Regions from separate parts of the Maritalea sp. S77 genome, predicted to be linked through region 2. Evidence: riboswitches for the same ligand, from Rfam matches in the RefSeq annotation. Region 2 holds a riboswitch; the other holds the start of a gene.
What was found. Region 2 has a riboswitch for FMN ahead of ribD (bifunctional diaminohydroxyphosphoribosylaminopyrimidine deaminase/5-amino-6-(5-phosphoribosylamino)uracil reductase RibD). Riboswitches for the same ligand answer to the same signal wherever they lie in the genome.

Region 1 (7,488 bases), on a different contig from region 2:
CCGAGACAAAAGTGACTGCAGTTCCAGCAATCTGCATGAAAAATGGCGGCACCGTTTCCATTAAAAGAATAAGTCGAGCAACAAGCCCACACGCGAAAAAAATTATCTGAACGATTAGCAAGAAAGCCAAAAACACAAGACAAAACTTAAACAACGTTATGAAGTATGCCTTCAACTCTTTCTTTCCTGGACGATAAAACCAACCTTCTGGAACTTCTGCCAACAAAGAATATCGGTGCCAACCAATTGCAATACAACTCAAGGCGCCTAACAAAGTCGCAAAACTCAGCACGATGCCGATAAAAGTCATGGCTGAGCCCATCATCGGAAACCCAAAGGCAAACACCGCTAAGCAAACACATGCTATGCCGAGCCACGGTGCACTAATTTTAAAGGCAATGCCCATATGAGCAAAAATTCGCCAAGCGGCAACATATAGGATTTTTAAACCCTTCATAAAAACTCTTTCAAACATCAGTTTAGAAATGAAAATGAACCTACCCCGAAAACCAGAGCCGATCTAAAGCCATACATCTTAATCAACGGGCTCGCTCTTAATCCAAAGCGAACCCCACATAAAATCAAGCTATTGGTAGTCTAGAATGATGGCTTAACTTGCTCTGTGGAAACTACATTATTCAAAACAATGCTACGATAAAGCTCCGTCACATAGCTCAACCCGAACATCACCGAGATCCAGCGAAATGCGGTTTGCACCAACCAAACAAGTATCAGTACAACAGCATTTGACGTCTGCAGGTAGTTATTTTCAGCAAAATTCAAAACAAAATTCATACCTAGTGAAAACAGGACATAAATAGTGCTTAGTACCAGTAGAAACCCGAAGTTTTGCCGAACAATGTCGACCATTCTAGCAATACCCAGCTGTTGATCTATCGAAGCCGCAGGCAGCAACATTGCCGGCCCAACCAAAACAACACCATAAAGAATTGAAATTACGAACGACAAAACCGGCTGAAACTCGCCAACCAATGCCCCTAACTGAGTTGAAAATATAGCAACAACTATCAACAACAGAACAATCGCAAGCCAGAATTTAAACGCAGCCCAAAGACAAGACTTCATTTTTCCGGTCGGTAGATCAATTACAAAGCCGTTTGGATTCTCATTTAACAACGAAAATCTGTGCCACCCTACTGCAACCACTGTCAAACCGAAAAAAGCACAAAGAAGTTGTACTCCCACTAGAATCGGTGCGATTTGGATCGCAAGTTGCACATGCTGTTCCTTGTTCCACATATCTAGCGCAAACTCGCTGACGTACCATGTGGCGCTACTAATCAGTATTATTGCACCAAACCAGAACGCACTTATCCGAAACGCCACATTTAGATTCGCAAAAACACGCCAGACGGCCACATAAAATATATTCAAACCATTCATAAAATATCTCTCAAAATTACCGATAGATGTACGAAATGATCATGCTATCTTCAACAGCACTGTCAAGTCTAAGTCCCTGCATAATCGCAATTATTCTTCCCTTACCGCATATCTGCTTGCCACATTTCAAAGCCACATGCTAAAAGCAATTCGCTTTTGGAATAGTCTAAAAGCATAACCTTCTCAGGGCGGGGCGAAATTCCCCACCGGCGGTGATTGGCGCAATCCATCAGCCCGCGAGCGCCTTTTAGCATTGGTTAAAAGGGTCAAGCAGATTTCGGTGCAATTCCGAAGCCGACGGTCATAGTCCGGATGAAAGAGAAGAGGCCGGACTGTCTGATTTGTGCGCCAGTGGTGCGTTTCACAAGTCAAGTCTGTTCGGTTCTCCCTTATCACGCCCTGATTCATATCGGTTCGGAGAGGAACTCGACACATGGATCAGTCTGCAAATCTTTCTTTGCGTCACCCGGCCATCTTGGCGGGGCTTTATATGGTCGGCGCAGGCATCGCTTTCGCTGCCGTCAATTCACTCACTCAATTGGCCACACTTACCCATGGCACGCCATCAACAGCCGCTGCTTTTTGGGAATATCTATTGGCCTTCATCATCATGCTCCCACTGGTGATGAAAATGGGATCTGGTGCGCTGAAAACAGAGCGCCCTATCATGCACATTTTGCGGGTCGTGGCCGCCTCCATCGGTGTCCAACTTTGGGTGTTGGGTCTCGCAAAAGGAGTCCCCATTTGGCAGGCCATCGCCTTGATTATGACCTCAACATTTTTCGTCACCATCGGCGCAGCGCTTATCCTCAGAGAAAAAGTTGGTCCCGCCCGCTGGGCTGCCACTTTGGTGGGCTTTATCGGCGGCATGGTGATTTTGGAGCCATGGGCCGAAGGCTTCACAGTTAATTCTCTGTTGCCCGTAGGGGCAGCCCTTTTTTGGGCCATCACTTCTTTGTTCACCAAGGAGCTGACCAAAACCGAGCAAGCCGATTCAATCACGCTCTATTTGCTGCTGCTCACCACCCCCGCCAATGCCCTTTTCGCCATCATGGCAACGCAAGGCAATGCAGAAATGAACTTGTTGGATGGCTTTATGATCTCCAACAATAGCGCACTGGTCTATATCATTGCCGCTGGTCTTCTGGTGGCGATCGCGCAATTTTTGATCACCAAGGCCTATGCCACTGCTGATGCAGCATATGTGCAACCCTTTGATCACCTCAAATTGCCCTTCAATGTGTTAGGTGGCCTTTTGGTGTTTGGCTGGGTGCCCACAGGCAATTTGTGGGTTGGTGCGGCGCTTATCATCGTAGCCTCACTTTATATTGCGCAGCGTGAAGCAAAGCAAAAGCCATAAATAAATACATGAGATCAAGGGGGCGAAGCGCCCCCTTTATTGATCCAGATCAATAAAACACATGTTATCTATTTGAATTGACAATATTTTTCGACAAATTGGCGATTTTTATTTGATATAGAACAAAGAAACCGACAGCTTCAAAAGCTAACTTCTCCTCATCAAGACCAACGAATGAGATCTTAAAGGAGAACGTCATGGTTACCCGTCGTCAAACAATTTTTGGAGCTCTCGGCACAGCCGCAGCCCTCACAGCAGTGGCCAACTTGTCACCACAAGCTCTCGCCGCTGACAATATCGACGATATGCCACGCAAAAAAGTGAAACTGGCACCACCGCCATTCGTTCACGAGCATGAGCAAGTCGCATCAGGCCCTCCAAAGGTCGTTGAATTCGAAATGACCATTCAGGAGAAAATCTGGGAAGTTGATGATGAAGGCACAACAACTCATGCCATGACTTATGATGGCACTGTGCCTGGCCCGATGATGGTTGTGCATGAAGGCGACTATGTTGAGCTGACCCTCATCAACCCAGAAAGCAACGAGCTGCTGCACAATATCGACTTCCACGCCTCAACAGGTGCATTGGGCGGCGGTGCATTGACCGAAGTTGCCCCCGGCGAACAAGTTGTCTTGCGCTTTAAAGCCACACGCCCTGGCACCTTTGTTTATCACTGTGCCCCCGGCGGTTCTATGATCCCATGGCACGTTGTGTCAGGCATGAACGGCACCATTATGGTGTTGCCACGTGATGGCCTGAAGGATGAAAAAGGCAATCCACTGCGCTATGACAAAGTCTTCATCATCGGCGAGCAGGATTTCTACATCCCACGCGACGAAAATGGTGAATACAAAACATACGAAACCGTCTCTGAGAGCTTCTCAGACCAAATTGAAACCATGCGCGGCTTGATCCCAACCCATGTGGTGTTCAACGGCAAAAAAGGTGCCCTTACAGGCGACAATGCGCTGAAGGCCAATGTTGGCGACAAAGTATTGATTGTGCACTCACAAGCCAACCGCGACACACGTCCACACTTGATTGGTGGCCATGGCGACTATGTTTGGGAAACAGGCAAGTTCAACAACCCACCTGAAAAAGACCTTGAAACATGGTTCATCCGCGGTGGTTCAGCTGGTGCTGCATTCTACGAGTTCTTGCAGCCCGGTGTTTATGCCTATGTGAACCACAACCTCATCGAGGCGGTTGAACTTGGCGCCACAGCCCACTTCCTCGTGGATGGCGATTGGGACGATGACCTGATGAAACAGGTGAAAGCCCCCGGCCCAATCACCAAATAGGGCGATTGACCAATTAAGCGATAATTGCCCGGCCGGTTTCTCATCGGCCGGGCTTTTTCTCAGGAGTGGTAAGGATGACCGCTGATCATTTCAAAAATACAGCTTCAATTTTGCTGCCCATGGCCTTGTTGGCCGGGGCAAGCCTTTGGCTGGTGCACACCTTGACCACGCCACAGGCTGATCTTGCGCCCAAAGCCAGCATCAGCATTGACCCACATATTGATGCGCCAGATTTGATCACCATTCCGCCCCGCACATTCGATTATAGAGACCCTGCCCGCTACATTGAAAATGAATTGCCACAGGTTTCCCCTTTGGTGCACGCCAATGTGCAAACCCCACTGCAGGTGGCTAAAGATCTGGTGACCAACAAGCAATACCGTGCCTGCGTGGTCGAAGGCCATTGCGCGCCGGCCATCATCGTCAAAACCCCAATCGACGATCATCCCGTGGTTGGCGTCAATTATGAAATGGCAGCCAATTACGCAGAATGGCTCAGCGCCAAAACAGGCGATAATTGGCGCTTGCCCACCGCTCTCGAATGGGCCCAATTTGCTGGTGAAAAATATGACGATCCTGAAAAGGATATAAAATCTGATCCCACAAATCCTGCCGTGGCCTGGTTGTCTGAATATCGCGCGAAATCACAAAGCAAAAGCGATGCGCCCCGCCAAAGCCTGCGCCCCGCAGGACTATTTGGCGCCAACAGCCTTGGCGTCAATGATGTGGCCGAAAATATCTGGGTGTGGACCTCAACCTGCTATGAACGCATCAATGTGGACGCCACAAATAGCCAATCAAAAGCCGTAAGCTGCGGTGCCCGTGTGGTGGAAGGCGCACACCGCACCTATCTTTCTGTGTTCATCTCAAACCCGCAAGGCGGGGGCTGTACTGTAGGCGACCCACCAGACCATTTGGGCATCCGCCTGGTCAAAGGCAGCGAACGCTCTAGTCTTTGGAGCCTTATCCGGCAGCTCCTGCCAGTTGGATAGACATCCAAAATTTAGCGTCTCGGCTCAGCTCTGGGGCGCATAAGCTTGCCGCCATAAAGCGCCACAAATCCCCAAAAACCGATCACCCAAAATAGGTGAGAAGCGCGCATCAAGCCCATGCTGATCTCAAGATCAAACGCGGCGACAATCCGCAAAATGGCTGCCGAAAACACCGCTGCGAACAACACCAATGTGCCTCGTGTCGCCACCAATGGATAGCCCGTATGCCCCAAAGTAGCGCGGCACATCACGCCGACGATCATCAAGCCAACGGCACCAGTGCTCAGCGCATGTATGGGCGCCACAAGCGGCACCACCCCATCATTGAGGAAGCTGAACCCCATCAGGGCGAAGCCAATTGGCAAAAAGCCATAACCCATATGCAGCACCAACAGCAGGCCATCGCGCCATATCAATTCCGGGTGCCACCGCAGCAAGCGCACCAAGTGCAGCCCAGCCAGCACCATAAACCCAACAGCAAACACCAGCGGGAGACTAAACGCGCCCGTGCTTTGCACGATAAAGCCCAACAGCACCAGCGCACTTACCGCCACGGTCAGCTTGTCAAAACTGCCAAATGGTTGTGGCAAGATTTCACTTTTGCGCTTCACCAAATAATTGCGTGTAAAGCTGGGAATAATCCGCCCGCCGATCAGCATGATCAACATCAGCACCACCCCAAGGGCCAAATAGGCAGCAGGTTTCACATCTAACCCATTCGCCCAGGCAAAATAGAACCAACATTGCGCCAGCACCAACATGCTGAACATCACCAACACTTTGAGATTCCGCCAATTTTTACCGGCGATAATTTCGCGGCACACCGCAGCGGCAAACAAAATAGGAAAGGAAAGATTGAACAACACGACCGCCCACAAGGGCAAAAGCGCCGACATATTGATGGCAATGCGCCCGAGCCCCCACGCCAGCACCAAACTGATAAGTGCTGTGCCGTTCACGGGCAATCGCCCGGTCCAATTGGGCACCGCAGTCAACAAAAAGCCAGCGATCACCGCTGGCACAAATCCAAACAAGGTCTCATGCATGTGCCAATCGGCTGGCCCCATCGCCAGCGGCAAATCAATATCGCCAAAATAAAACGGCACCCACATTAAAATGGTCAGCCCAGCGTAAAAGGCCCCAAACAAAAAGAAGGGGCGAAAACCATAGCTAAACAAGGTCGGGCCATCAAAAGGCTGCGTACGTGCAATAGCCATTTTCCAAATTCCTTCAAGTAGATACAAAAAGGGCGGGCACAATCTTTGCCCGCCCCCAAAATCTAGATTTACTGAACTTGTTCGAACAATTCAGCGAAGACCTTTTTGGCTTTGCCTTTGTGCTTGGCTTCTTTGGCTTCATCCAAATTGCCGAGCTCGCCAACGGTGATCAGCGCCACCATGCCCATGGCATAGTGTGGTGTGCATTTCACGCCATAGACACCTTCTTCATCTACAGTCAGCACATATTCTTTGTTGAACTTGCTTTTGAACGCTTCAACGCCTGCAGGCAACATGCCTTTGATGCTTTCGACATTGTGGCCCTTATCTGTAGGCACAAATTTGATGGTGTCACCAGGTTGAGCCGCAACGAAATCAGGTTCAAAAACCATTGTGCCCTTTTCGCCCTTGTTCAGCATTTTCACTTCAAATTCTTCAGCCAAGGCTGGGCTAAGCACCATGCCAGTTGCAGCGACAAGCCCGAAAACCGCGATTGCTTTTTTGAAACCGTTTTTCATTTTGATTTCCTTTCAAAAAAATCCTTTGTGCGTTGACCAACCTTGTAACTGATCTGGAAAACTGGTTATTTGCGTTAGATCAAACAAACGAACGACCATGCAAAAAAAAGCACCTAAGATCGACCCGAGCCTTGTGGCCGACTTTCCTCTCTTCCTCGATATGGAGAAAGAGGCGATTGCCGACATTTTGGAAAAGGGCACAGCCAAGCACTATAAAAAGGGCGATCATTTTTTTGATCAGTTCGAGCCAGCGACCCATTTCTTCTTGATGCTCGATGGCTATTTGGAGGTCAGCAAAACCACCGAGGATGGATCGCAAGTGATCATGCGCCATTTTGGCGTGGGGGAAATTTTTGGCGTAGCCCCGGCCATTGCCCAAAAACACTATCCGGCCACGTCCCGCGCGTTGGTCGATTGTGTTGCGATTTTGTGGGACAACAAATGCTGGGACACATTTTTGGTGGAGCAACCCCGCTTTATCCAAAATGCGTACAAGTCCATCGGCGAACGCTTGGCGCAATCACAAGAGCGCATTGTTGAAATGTCCACCGAGCAGGTGGAACGTCGCGTAGCCCATGCCGTGATGCGCCTCACCCATCAATGTGGGGTGAAAACTGAACAGGGCATTTTGATTGATTTCCCGGTTTCCCGGCAAGACATTGCGGAAATGACAGGCACCACCTTGCACACCGT
Region 2 (7,488 bases):
CCAATCGCTTTTCATTGCGCGCAGGGCCGCCCAAATGAGCAACAAGTTCGGCGATGGAAAGCATCGGCAAATCATGGCGTTCGGCAAAGCCTTCAAGCTCTTCCCCCTTCGCCATGTGGCCATCTTCACCCATCACTTCGCAGATCACTGCCGCAGGTGTAAGACCTGCCAATTGCATCAAATCCACAGATGCTTCGGTATGGCCGTTGCGCACACGACATCCGCCGTCAGCCGCCCGCAGTGGGAACACATGGCCAGGTGAAACAATCTCACCCGGCAGCACACCAGACTTGATGGCCGTCAAAATGGTTTGCGACCGATCATAAGCGGAAATGCCCGTGGTGATGCCTTCACGCGCTTCGATCGACACGGTGAATGCCGTTGAACGGTTGGCCCGATTTTGCTTGACCATCGGCGGCAAGCCAAGCTTGTCGATTTGCTCACCCAGCATGGGCAAACAGATCAAGCCGCAACCTTCCTTGGCCATAAACCGAATGGTTTCAGGCGTGGCAAACTGTGCTGCCACCACCAAATCGCCTTCATTTTCGCGGTCTTCATCGTCGGTGAGAACGATCATGCCGCCATTTTTCAAATGCTCTACTGCGCGTTGTAACCGAGACATAGCCGCTCCACATATTTTGCAATAACATCATTTTCCACATGGATTTGATCACCCACCTGCCGTGATTGCAGATTGGTGTGGGTCCATGTGTGGGGAATAATGGTCAACCCAATCCGCGCACCGTCCGCATGATCTTCAAGTGTATTGATGGTCAGGCTGATCCCATCCAACGAGATGGAACCTTTCTCAACACAATATCGACCCAAGGATTGCGGCAGTTCCAGCTCAATCAGATGCGCGCCCGCCTTCTCCTCAATGGAAGAAAGGGTGGCAATGCCATCCACATGGCCTTGCACCAAATGGCCGGAAAGCTTTGTTTCCAGCGCGACCGCGCGCTCCAAATTGACCAAATCGCCGACTTGCAAAGCACCTATTGACGTCCGGTCCAAACTTTCAGGGCTGACGTAGAACTCTGCCACGCCAGTTGCATCAAACGTTACCACAGTGAGGCACACGCCATTTACGGCAACGCTTTCGCCCAAGGCCAAATCATCGTAGCTCGTATTGATCTCAAATATGCGCGCACCATCCTCATCACGCAGGGCTTTGATCTTTCCAAGGCGATCAATGATTCCCGAAAACATCGGCGTCTCCTTTATATGTTTTGCCGTTCAATGCGGCTTCGGCATAGGTCGCGCGGATCACGTCCGCATCCGATTGCCGTTGAATGGTGATGTCCAATTGAACTAGATTTTGGTCCCGGCAAGCTGCCGCTAAACTCGGCCCGGCTTCCACCAAAACTTCCATGCATCCACGCTGGCCCAACGCGACGAGGGCCGCTTTCAAATCGGTTGCAATGGTGGGTGAAAAACCTCGACTACGTGCAGCGGCCAGGTAGGTTTGGTCAACACGCCCGCGCCGATCAAGAATGACCAATGGGCGGCGCTTACCTTCAAAATCTTCAACACGCCGAACGGTAAAATGCGGATCGTCGGCCAGCACGGTGCCCGAGCCTGTAATGATTGCATCCGCACGGCGGCGCAGCTTGTGGGCAAATTTAAGGGAAGATGGCCGCGTGAACGTTTTCTCACCAGCAGGTGGGATCATGCTGCCTTGAGCATCCTCCGCCACTTTCAAAGTAACAAAGGGCATTTGGGTGCGGGCATAGTGCAAAAACGGCGCAATCAAACGTTGGCAATCCAAGTCAAAGTCTTGCGCCCAACGCTCCTGAATGTCTGAAAGAAAGTGCACCTCGATGCCGACTTCGCGCAGTTTGCCTGCACCGCCGCCAACAACGCGTGGATTTGAATCTTTCGCGCCGATCCAAACCTCTTTCACACCAGCGTCAATCAACCCATCAACGCAGGGTGGCGTACGGCCATAATGAGCACACGGTTCTAACGTGACGACAGCGGTGTGGGGTTTCACCCCCGGGGGTAACTCCGCAAGCGCGGCACGCTCTGCATGTGGACCACCGGCAGCCTGATGTGCGCCGATAGACAAAATGCCCCCATCCGCATCCAGCAAAGCACAACCCACTGGCGGATTGGGCGCTGTTGCGCCTTCAAAAAGCCGCGCAGCTTTCAAGGCATAGCGAAATGCCTGCCCAACGGGCGTAAACTCTGATGTTGTTTTAACGATTGGTTCTAAATCCATTCGCCCACCTCACATTCATGATAGGGCGAAACACGTGCCAGACGACACGAACGGCATACGCCAAGGCGCACGTCCGCTAAGACAATAGGCGCAATCACCCATTACGGGCGTTGCCTGTCTTTGTTCTCTCACATCCGGACTTTAACCGTCGGCTCCGGAATTACACCGGATCTGCTAGACCCTTCTGGCAGGAGCCAAAAGGCGCTCGCGGGCTGATGGATTTCTCCAATTACCGCCGGTGGGGAATTTCACCCCGCCCCGAGAACAGCCGCACTGCGGCCAATGGCGAAGAACCTACGCCATTTCTTAACAAACGTAAAGACAACAGATTTAGCGCTTTAGTCGAACAATCTATGCGAAGGTAACAGGTTGACGCAAAATGGTTTTTAGCTTTTCCGGCGCGACGCGTCGGGGATCATTCAGATAAATCTCATGATGTTTCATATGCATCTTCAACCCGTGTTCGGGAATAAATTCATGATGTATTTTGTGCAGAATCGGGCCCTCATCATCATAAGAACCCACGTGTAAAACCTGAACACAATCACCCTCATGATAGGTTTCAAGCCGTACTTTGCGCAGCAATGCCTCACTGGTTGGCGGCTCTTTCTTTTTGGCGTTTTTCGCGATGGTCTGCGCCCTTACTTGCTCCAAATGATCTGCGGTCAGCCAATCAGGCTGGCGGATCATCATGGTCCACAACCATTGATCTTTTTGGCGGGTGATAAAGGTGTCCATATCTTCTGCCCACCAAAGCCCCTGCAATGGCCCCACCACAAAATCTTTTTCAAATTCGGTTTTCGACAGAAACTTTAGGCCATAGCTCAACCCATAAAGCGCGGCCAATGAGGTCGGATAGCTCTCCCCCACCGGGCCACCATCCCCATCAATCATCAAATAATTCATGGGTGGCACATCCAGCCGATCAATACGCCCGGCTTTGCCAGAATAAAAAGCCTTATCGCTTTTCTTAAATTCGAGTTTTTCCATGATCAGTCCTCCGCCAACGGCATATAAATATCCGTCAGCAAATCGGCGGGGGCCACTTCGCGTGGATTATTGAGATAATCCTCAACGCAAGGCGCATCGCGCAACTCAACCCCTTGATTGTTCAACCATGTGCCATAAAGCCACCGATAAGCATACGGCATCTCCGCATAGGCACCGCGATAGTGCAGCACCGCATAGCGCCCACCTTCAATTGTACGTTTCTCAAAATGATCCGGCATTTCAACTTCGCCATCAAATACAGCCCCTGCGAACGAGCGTAACTGCGGCTCCGGCACACTGTCCGGATCATCATAATAGGTTGCCATGGAGTGGTTGAGACGCGGCAACAAGCCTGCCTGCCCCACCCAACCAAACACAAGATCAAACGCGCGCCCAATGTGCATATAGCTGCCCTGATGCGGCAGGCCAATCATGGTCATTGGCTCAATCGTTTTGATTTCTACGGGGTACAAATGCCCTTCTCCCTGTTCAATAGCCGCTTGCAATTTCACATGTGCACCTGCACGACGATATTGCGCTGGCGGCTTGCCATAAGTTTGCGTGAAAGCCCGAGAAAAGGCAGCCAAGCTGGAATAGCCTGACCGTTCAGAAATCTCCTCAATTGAGATTTTGCTTTGTGCCAATTGCCCCGCTGCGCGATGCAACCGCAACCGCTTCACAGTGGCCGCAATTGTTTCGCCTTGAATCGCACGATAAACCCGATGCCAATGATAAGGCGACATACACGCCACATCAGCCAGAAGCTGCAAATCAATCGGCTCGTCCAAATGGTCATAAATATAATTGACCACCCGATCGATCCGCTTACGATAGCTAAGCTGCTGTTGGCTCATTTGCATTCTGATCTTTTCCTTTTGACTGGCTCGGGTTACAAGCAAACACAAACGCACTTGATAAATCTTGCGCATTTTGAAATTTGGCTCAACGCGCGGCACTTTCGACCAGAGGGAATACACATGTCGACTTATTTCTATTTTGCATATGGCTCAAACCTTTTAAATGAGCGGTTGCAGAATAGGTGCCCAACGGCCCGCCCTGTCGCCACCGCCTTCGCGCCCAGTTACAGCGTGAATTTCGGCAAGGTCGGTCATGATGACCATGGTGGATCTGGCAAAGGCACCATCTTCAAGACCAATAATGAAGCTGACCGGGTATATGGCGTGGTCTATGAAATGCACATGGAAGAAGCTTCCATCTTGGACCGGATTGAAGGCATTCACCTGACCCTGCCAACCACCTATATTCGCGACGCAAATTTCTTGGTGCAAACTAATCATGGCGACCAATTCCAAACAGTCACCTATATTGCAGAACCAGACACCGCACCGCCAAAACCATACACATGGTATTGGGCGCTTTGCCTTTCTGGGGCCATGCAAAACAACTTGCCGCAACATCATCAGGACCATTTGGCAAGCTTTGACCACATGCCCGATCCCGATCCACAACGCCCCGGCAAACTGGAAGCAGAAATGCTACTCAAAAAGAGTGGTTTTGATCACCTACTGACGGCTGAAAGCGTCTAGGGCAAAGCCATTCATGCGCCCACCGCTGGACTACCAACCGCCCAAAGACCCTTTGAGGGTCATATTCGAAGACGATGATTTGCTGGTGGTGGACAAGCCCTCTGGCCTGCTCACCGTGCCGGGCAAAGCGGAAAATCTGTGGGATTGCCTGGAATATCGTGCGAAGCAATATTGCGCAGATGCACGGATTATCCACCGTCTAGATATGGATACTTCCGGCATTGTGATTTTGGCAAAAAATGCCAATGCCCACCGCCATATCGGGTTGCAATTTGAACGCCGACACACCAGAAAGATTTATCAAGCACTGGCGTGGGGCCATGCGGAAAAGGACGAAGGATTAGTTGACCTTCCCTTGCGTTGCGACTGGCCCAACCGCCCGCTACAATTGGTCGACTTCGCCAAAGGCAAAGCCGCCCAAACACGTTATGAAGTTTTAGAACGCAACGAACGCACCAGTCGATTTGACTTGTTCCCAATAACCGGCCGCTCTCACCAATTGCGGGTGCATCTGCTCGCACTCGGCCATCCCATATTGGGCGATAATTTTTATGCACCTTTATTCGTGCAAGCAGCCCACGACCGCCTTTGCCTGCACGCCCGCTTTCTGGAAGTGCATCACCCCAACGGGGGCGAACGCATTAGCTTTGAATGTGATGTCCCGTTTTAGGCCATTTGATCCGCACGCCTTTCAGCTGCAACAATCTTCGCTTCTGTCAGCCGTGACAATGCATAGAGCAACAGCAACAAGCAAATGAAAGCGGCGACCAGAAATGCGCTGCGCAATGCCCACTCTCGGCCCAAAAAAGGCTCTGCCCATTGCACAACTAAACCGCCCAGCAGCGTGCCAATCGGCATCATCCCCCACCCGAAAAAGCGGTAAACGGCATTCACCCGCCCCAACAAAGCATCCGGGATAACACGTTGCCTGAATGAAACTGTGTGGATGTTCCAACCGACAGTGCCAACCCCGCCAATAAAGATCACAAACCATGCAAACCAAAAACCGTTGGCCAAACCAACAGCAAGATTTTCGAGCACCATTAGACCCATGGCAATGAGCAGGACTTGGCGCATACGCAGCCACTTGCCCAGCCATGGTACCGCAAAGCTGCCCACCACGCCGCCGAGAGCGCCTGCAGTGAGCAATAAGCCATAGCCAGCGGCACCCAATTTCAAGACTTCCTGTGCAAACAACACATAGATGGCAATGCCCATCATAAAAGCAGCATTCACCCCGCCCAAGATAAACGCCAAATCACGCAGCAACGGAAAGCGCCACAGCCAGCCAACCCCTTCTTTCAATTCAGTCATAAAGTGACTTGAAGCAGTGTCGGCCTTGACCTGTCGCACCGGGGCGGCAATCCAAAGCATCATGATGGCGGCAAAGAGAAAGGCAATGGCATTGGTCGCAAGCGGCATAAAAATCGCAACGGCGATAAGAAAGCCTGCCAATGGTGGGCCAGCCAACCCGTTGAGCACCATTTCTACAGCCGAAAACCGCCCATTGGCCGCTTCCAATTGATCGCGCGCCACAATGCTGGGCAATATGGTTTGCCCCGCATTATCGCGTAGCACCTCGCAGACGCCCAAAATCAGCGCAGCCGCATAAAGCGACATCAACAAAAACCAATTCGTAGTGCCGTCGCTGATTTCCCCCAGCAGCCCCCACTGTACAAAAATTGCGGCAAGCAACCCTGTAACCAAGAACCGAACCAAATCCATGCTGATCATGATTTTGCGGCGGTCGAACCGATCTGTGATCACCCCAGCAGGTAGAGAAAAGAAAAACCACGGACTGCGCAAGAACACGGCGACCAAAGCAATGAGCAATGGGTCTCTCGTCAATAAAGATGCGATCCACGGAAAGGCAACAAGCGCAACGCCGTCGGCCAGATTAGAGGCCCCGGCAGCGAACCAAAGCTTTGCAAAATTTCGATTTATCAGCACTAGGCAGAAAATTCTTTGAGTAATTTATTCATTTCAGTTGGATGAGACAGTATGCGCACAGATTTATCAAGTTGAAAAAGCTTGTTCTTAATCTTCGGTGCCCGTTTACGACGAAAGGTCAGCACATAGTTGAGAAATTGAAAGTCAAGCTTCTCAGTGCATCCCGGCGCCAGATCTGGCCGCGTCTGTCCTTTATAATTCCAATACCGTTTGAGCACGCGCCAAACGCAAAGCCATGTGGGAAAATCAAGAAAGATGATCAGATCGGCACGAGGCAAACGAATATCATGGGTTTTGCTATAATTCCCGTCCATCACCCATCGATCCTCTGCACAAAGGGCGGCGACGGTGGCGCGCCAATCATCATGACCTGGCTCCACCCAACCGGGCGAGAAATAATGCTGATCCATATGAACGACAGGCAGGTCAAGCACGGCACCAAGCTTGCGCGCCAAGGTGGATTTACCCGAACCGGAACACCCTAAAATCGCGATACGTTGCATCAACCCCTCCCCCAGAAAAGGAGGCGGGTTTAAACCATCGCCTATTTATTGGCAAGTTGAACCACGGATTTGAAGCGTGGTTGATCTTGTGGCACCAGATTAACAACCTTATAGCCCCGCGCTTCCATATCTTTGAGCAATTGCGGCAGCATTTTCACGGTGCGATGATGAATATCGTGGAACAACACAATGCCCCGACCAGCTTTCGCCATACGTGCCAAGGTGCGTTCGCGCACTTGATCCGGGCTATCGCTGAAATAGTCTTTTGAATCTACGCCCA

Region 1: another riboswitch for FMN. It lies ahead of ACP15Y_RS12675 (DMT family transporter); the one in region 2 lies ahead of ribD (bifunctional diaminohydroxyphosphoribosylaminopyrimidine deaminase/5-amino-6-(5-phosphoribosylamino)uracil reductase RibD).

Annotation. Positions count from the first base shown of each region.
Region 1 is NZ_JBNAGG010000003.1:370,683-378,170, reverse strand. Features, by position in the region: gene ACP15Y_RS12685 (hypothetical protein) at 1-457, opposite strand, end outside; gene ACP15Y_RS12680 (hypothetical protein) at 598-1,404, opposite strand; FMN riboswitch at 1,580-1,732, shown strand; gene ACP15Y_RS12675 (DMT family transporter) at 1,838-2,764, shown strand; gene nirK (copper-containing nitrite reductase) at 2,962-4,068, shown strand; gene ACP15Y_RS12665 (formylglycine-generating enzyme family protein) at 4,143-5,060, shown strand; gene ACP15Y_RS12660 (NnrS family protein) at 5,072-6,277, opposite strand; gene ACP15Y_RS12655 (pseudoazurin) at 6,346-6,795, opposite strand; gene ACP15Y_RS12650 (Crp/Fnr family transcriptional regulator) at 6,893-7,488, shown strand, end outside.
Region 2 is NZ_JBNAGG010000002.1:186,699-194,186, reverse strand. Features, by position in the region: gene ribB (3,4-dihydroxy-2-butanone-4-phosphate synthase) at 1-622, opposite strand, end outside; gene ACP15Y_RS08625 (riboflavin synthase) at 598-1,206, opposite strand; gene ribD (bifunctional diaminohydroxyphosphoribosylaminopyrimidine deaminase/5-amino-6-(5-phosphoribosylamino)uracil reductase RibD) at 1,187-2,218, opposite strand; FMN riboswitch at 2,337-2,488, opposite strand; gene ACP15Y_RS08615 (GyrI-like domain-containing protein) at 2,570-3,208, opposite strand; gene ACP15Y_RS08610 (AraC family transcriptional regulator) at 3,211-4,068, opposite strand; gene ACP15Y_RS08605 (gamma-glutamylcyclotransferase family protein) at 4,186-4,755, shown strand; gene ACP15Y_RS08600 (pseudouridine synthase) at 4,769-5,425, shown strand; gene ACP15Y_RS08595 (MFS transporter) at 5,422-6,705, opposite strand; gene ACP15Y_RS08590 (topology modulation protein) at 6,705-7,208, opposite strand; gene ACP15Y_RS08585 (polysaccharide deacetylase family protein) at 7,250-7,488, opposite strand, start outside.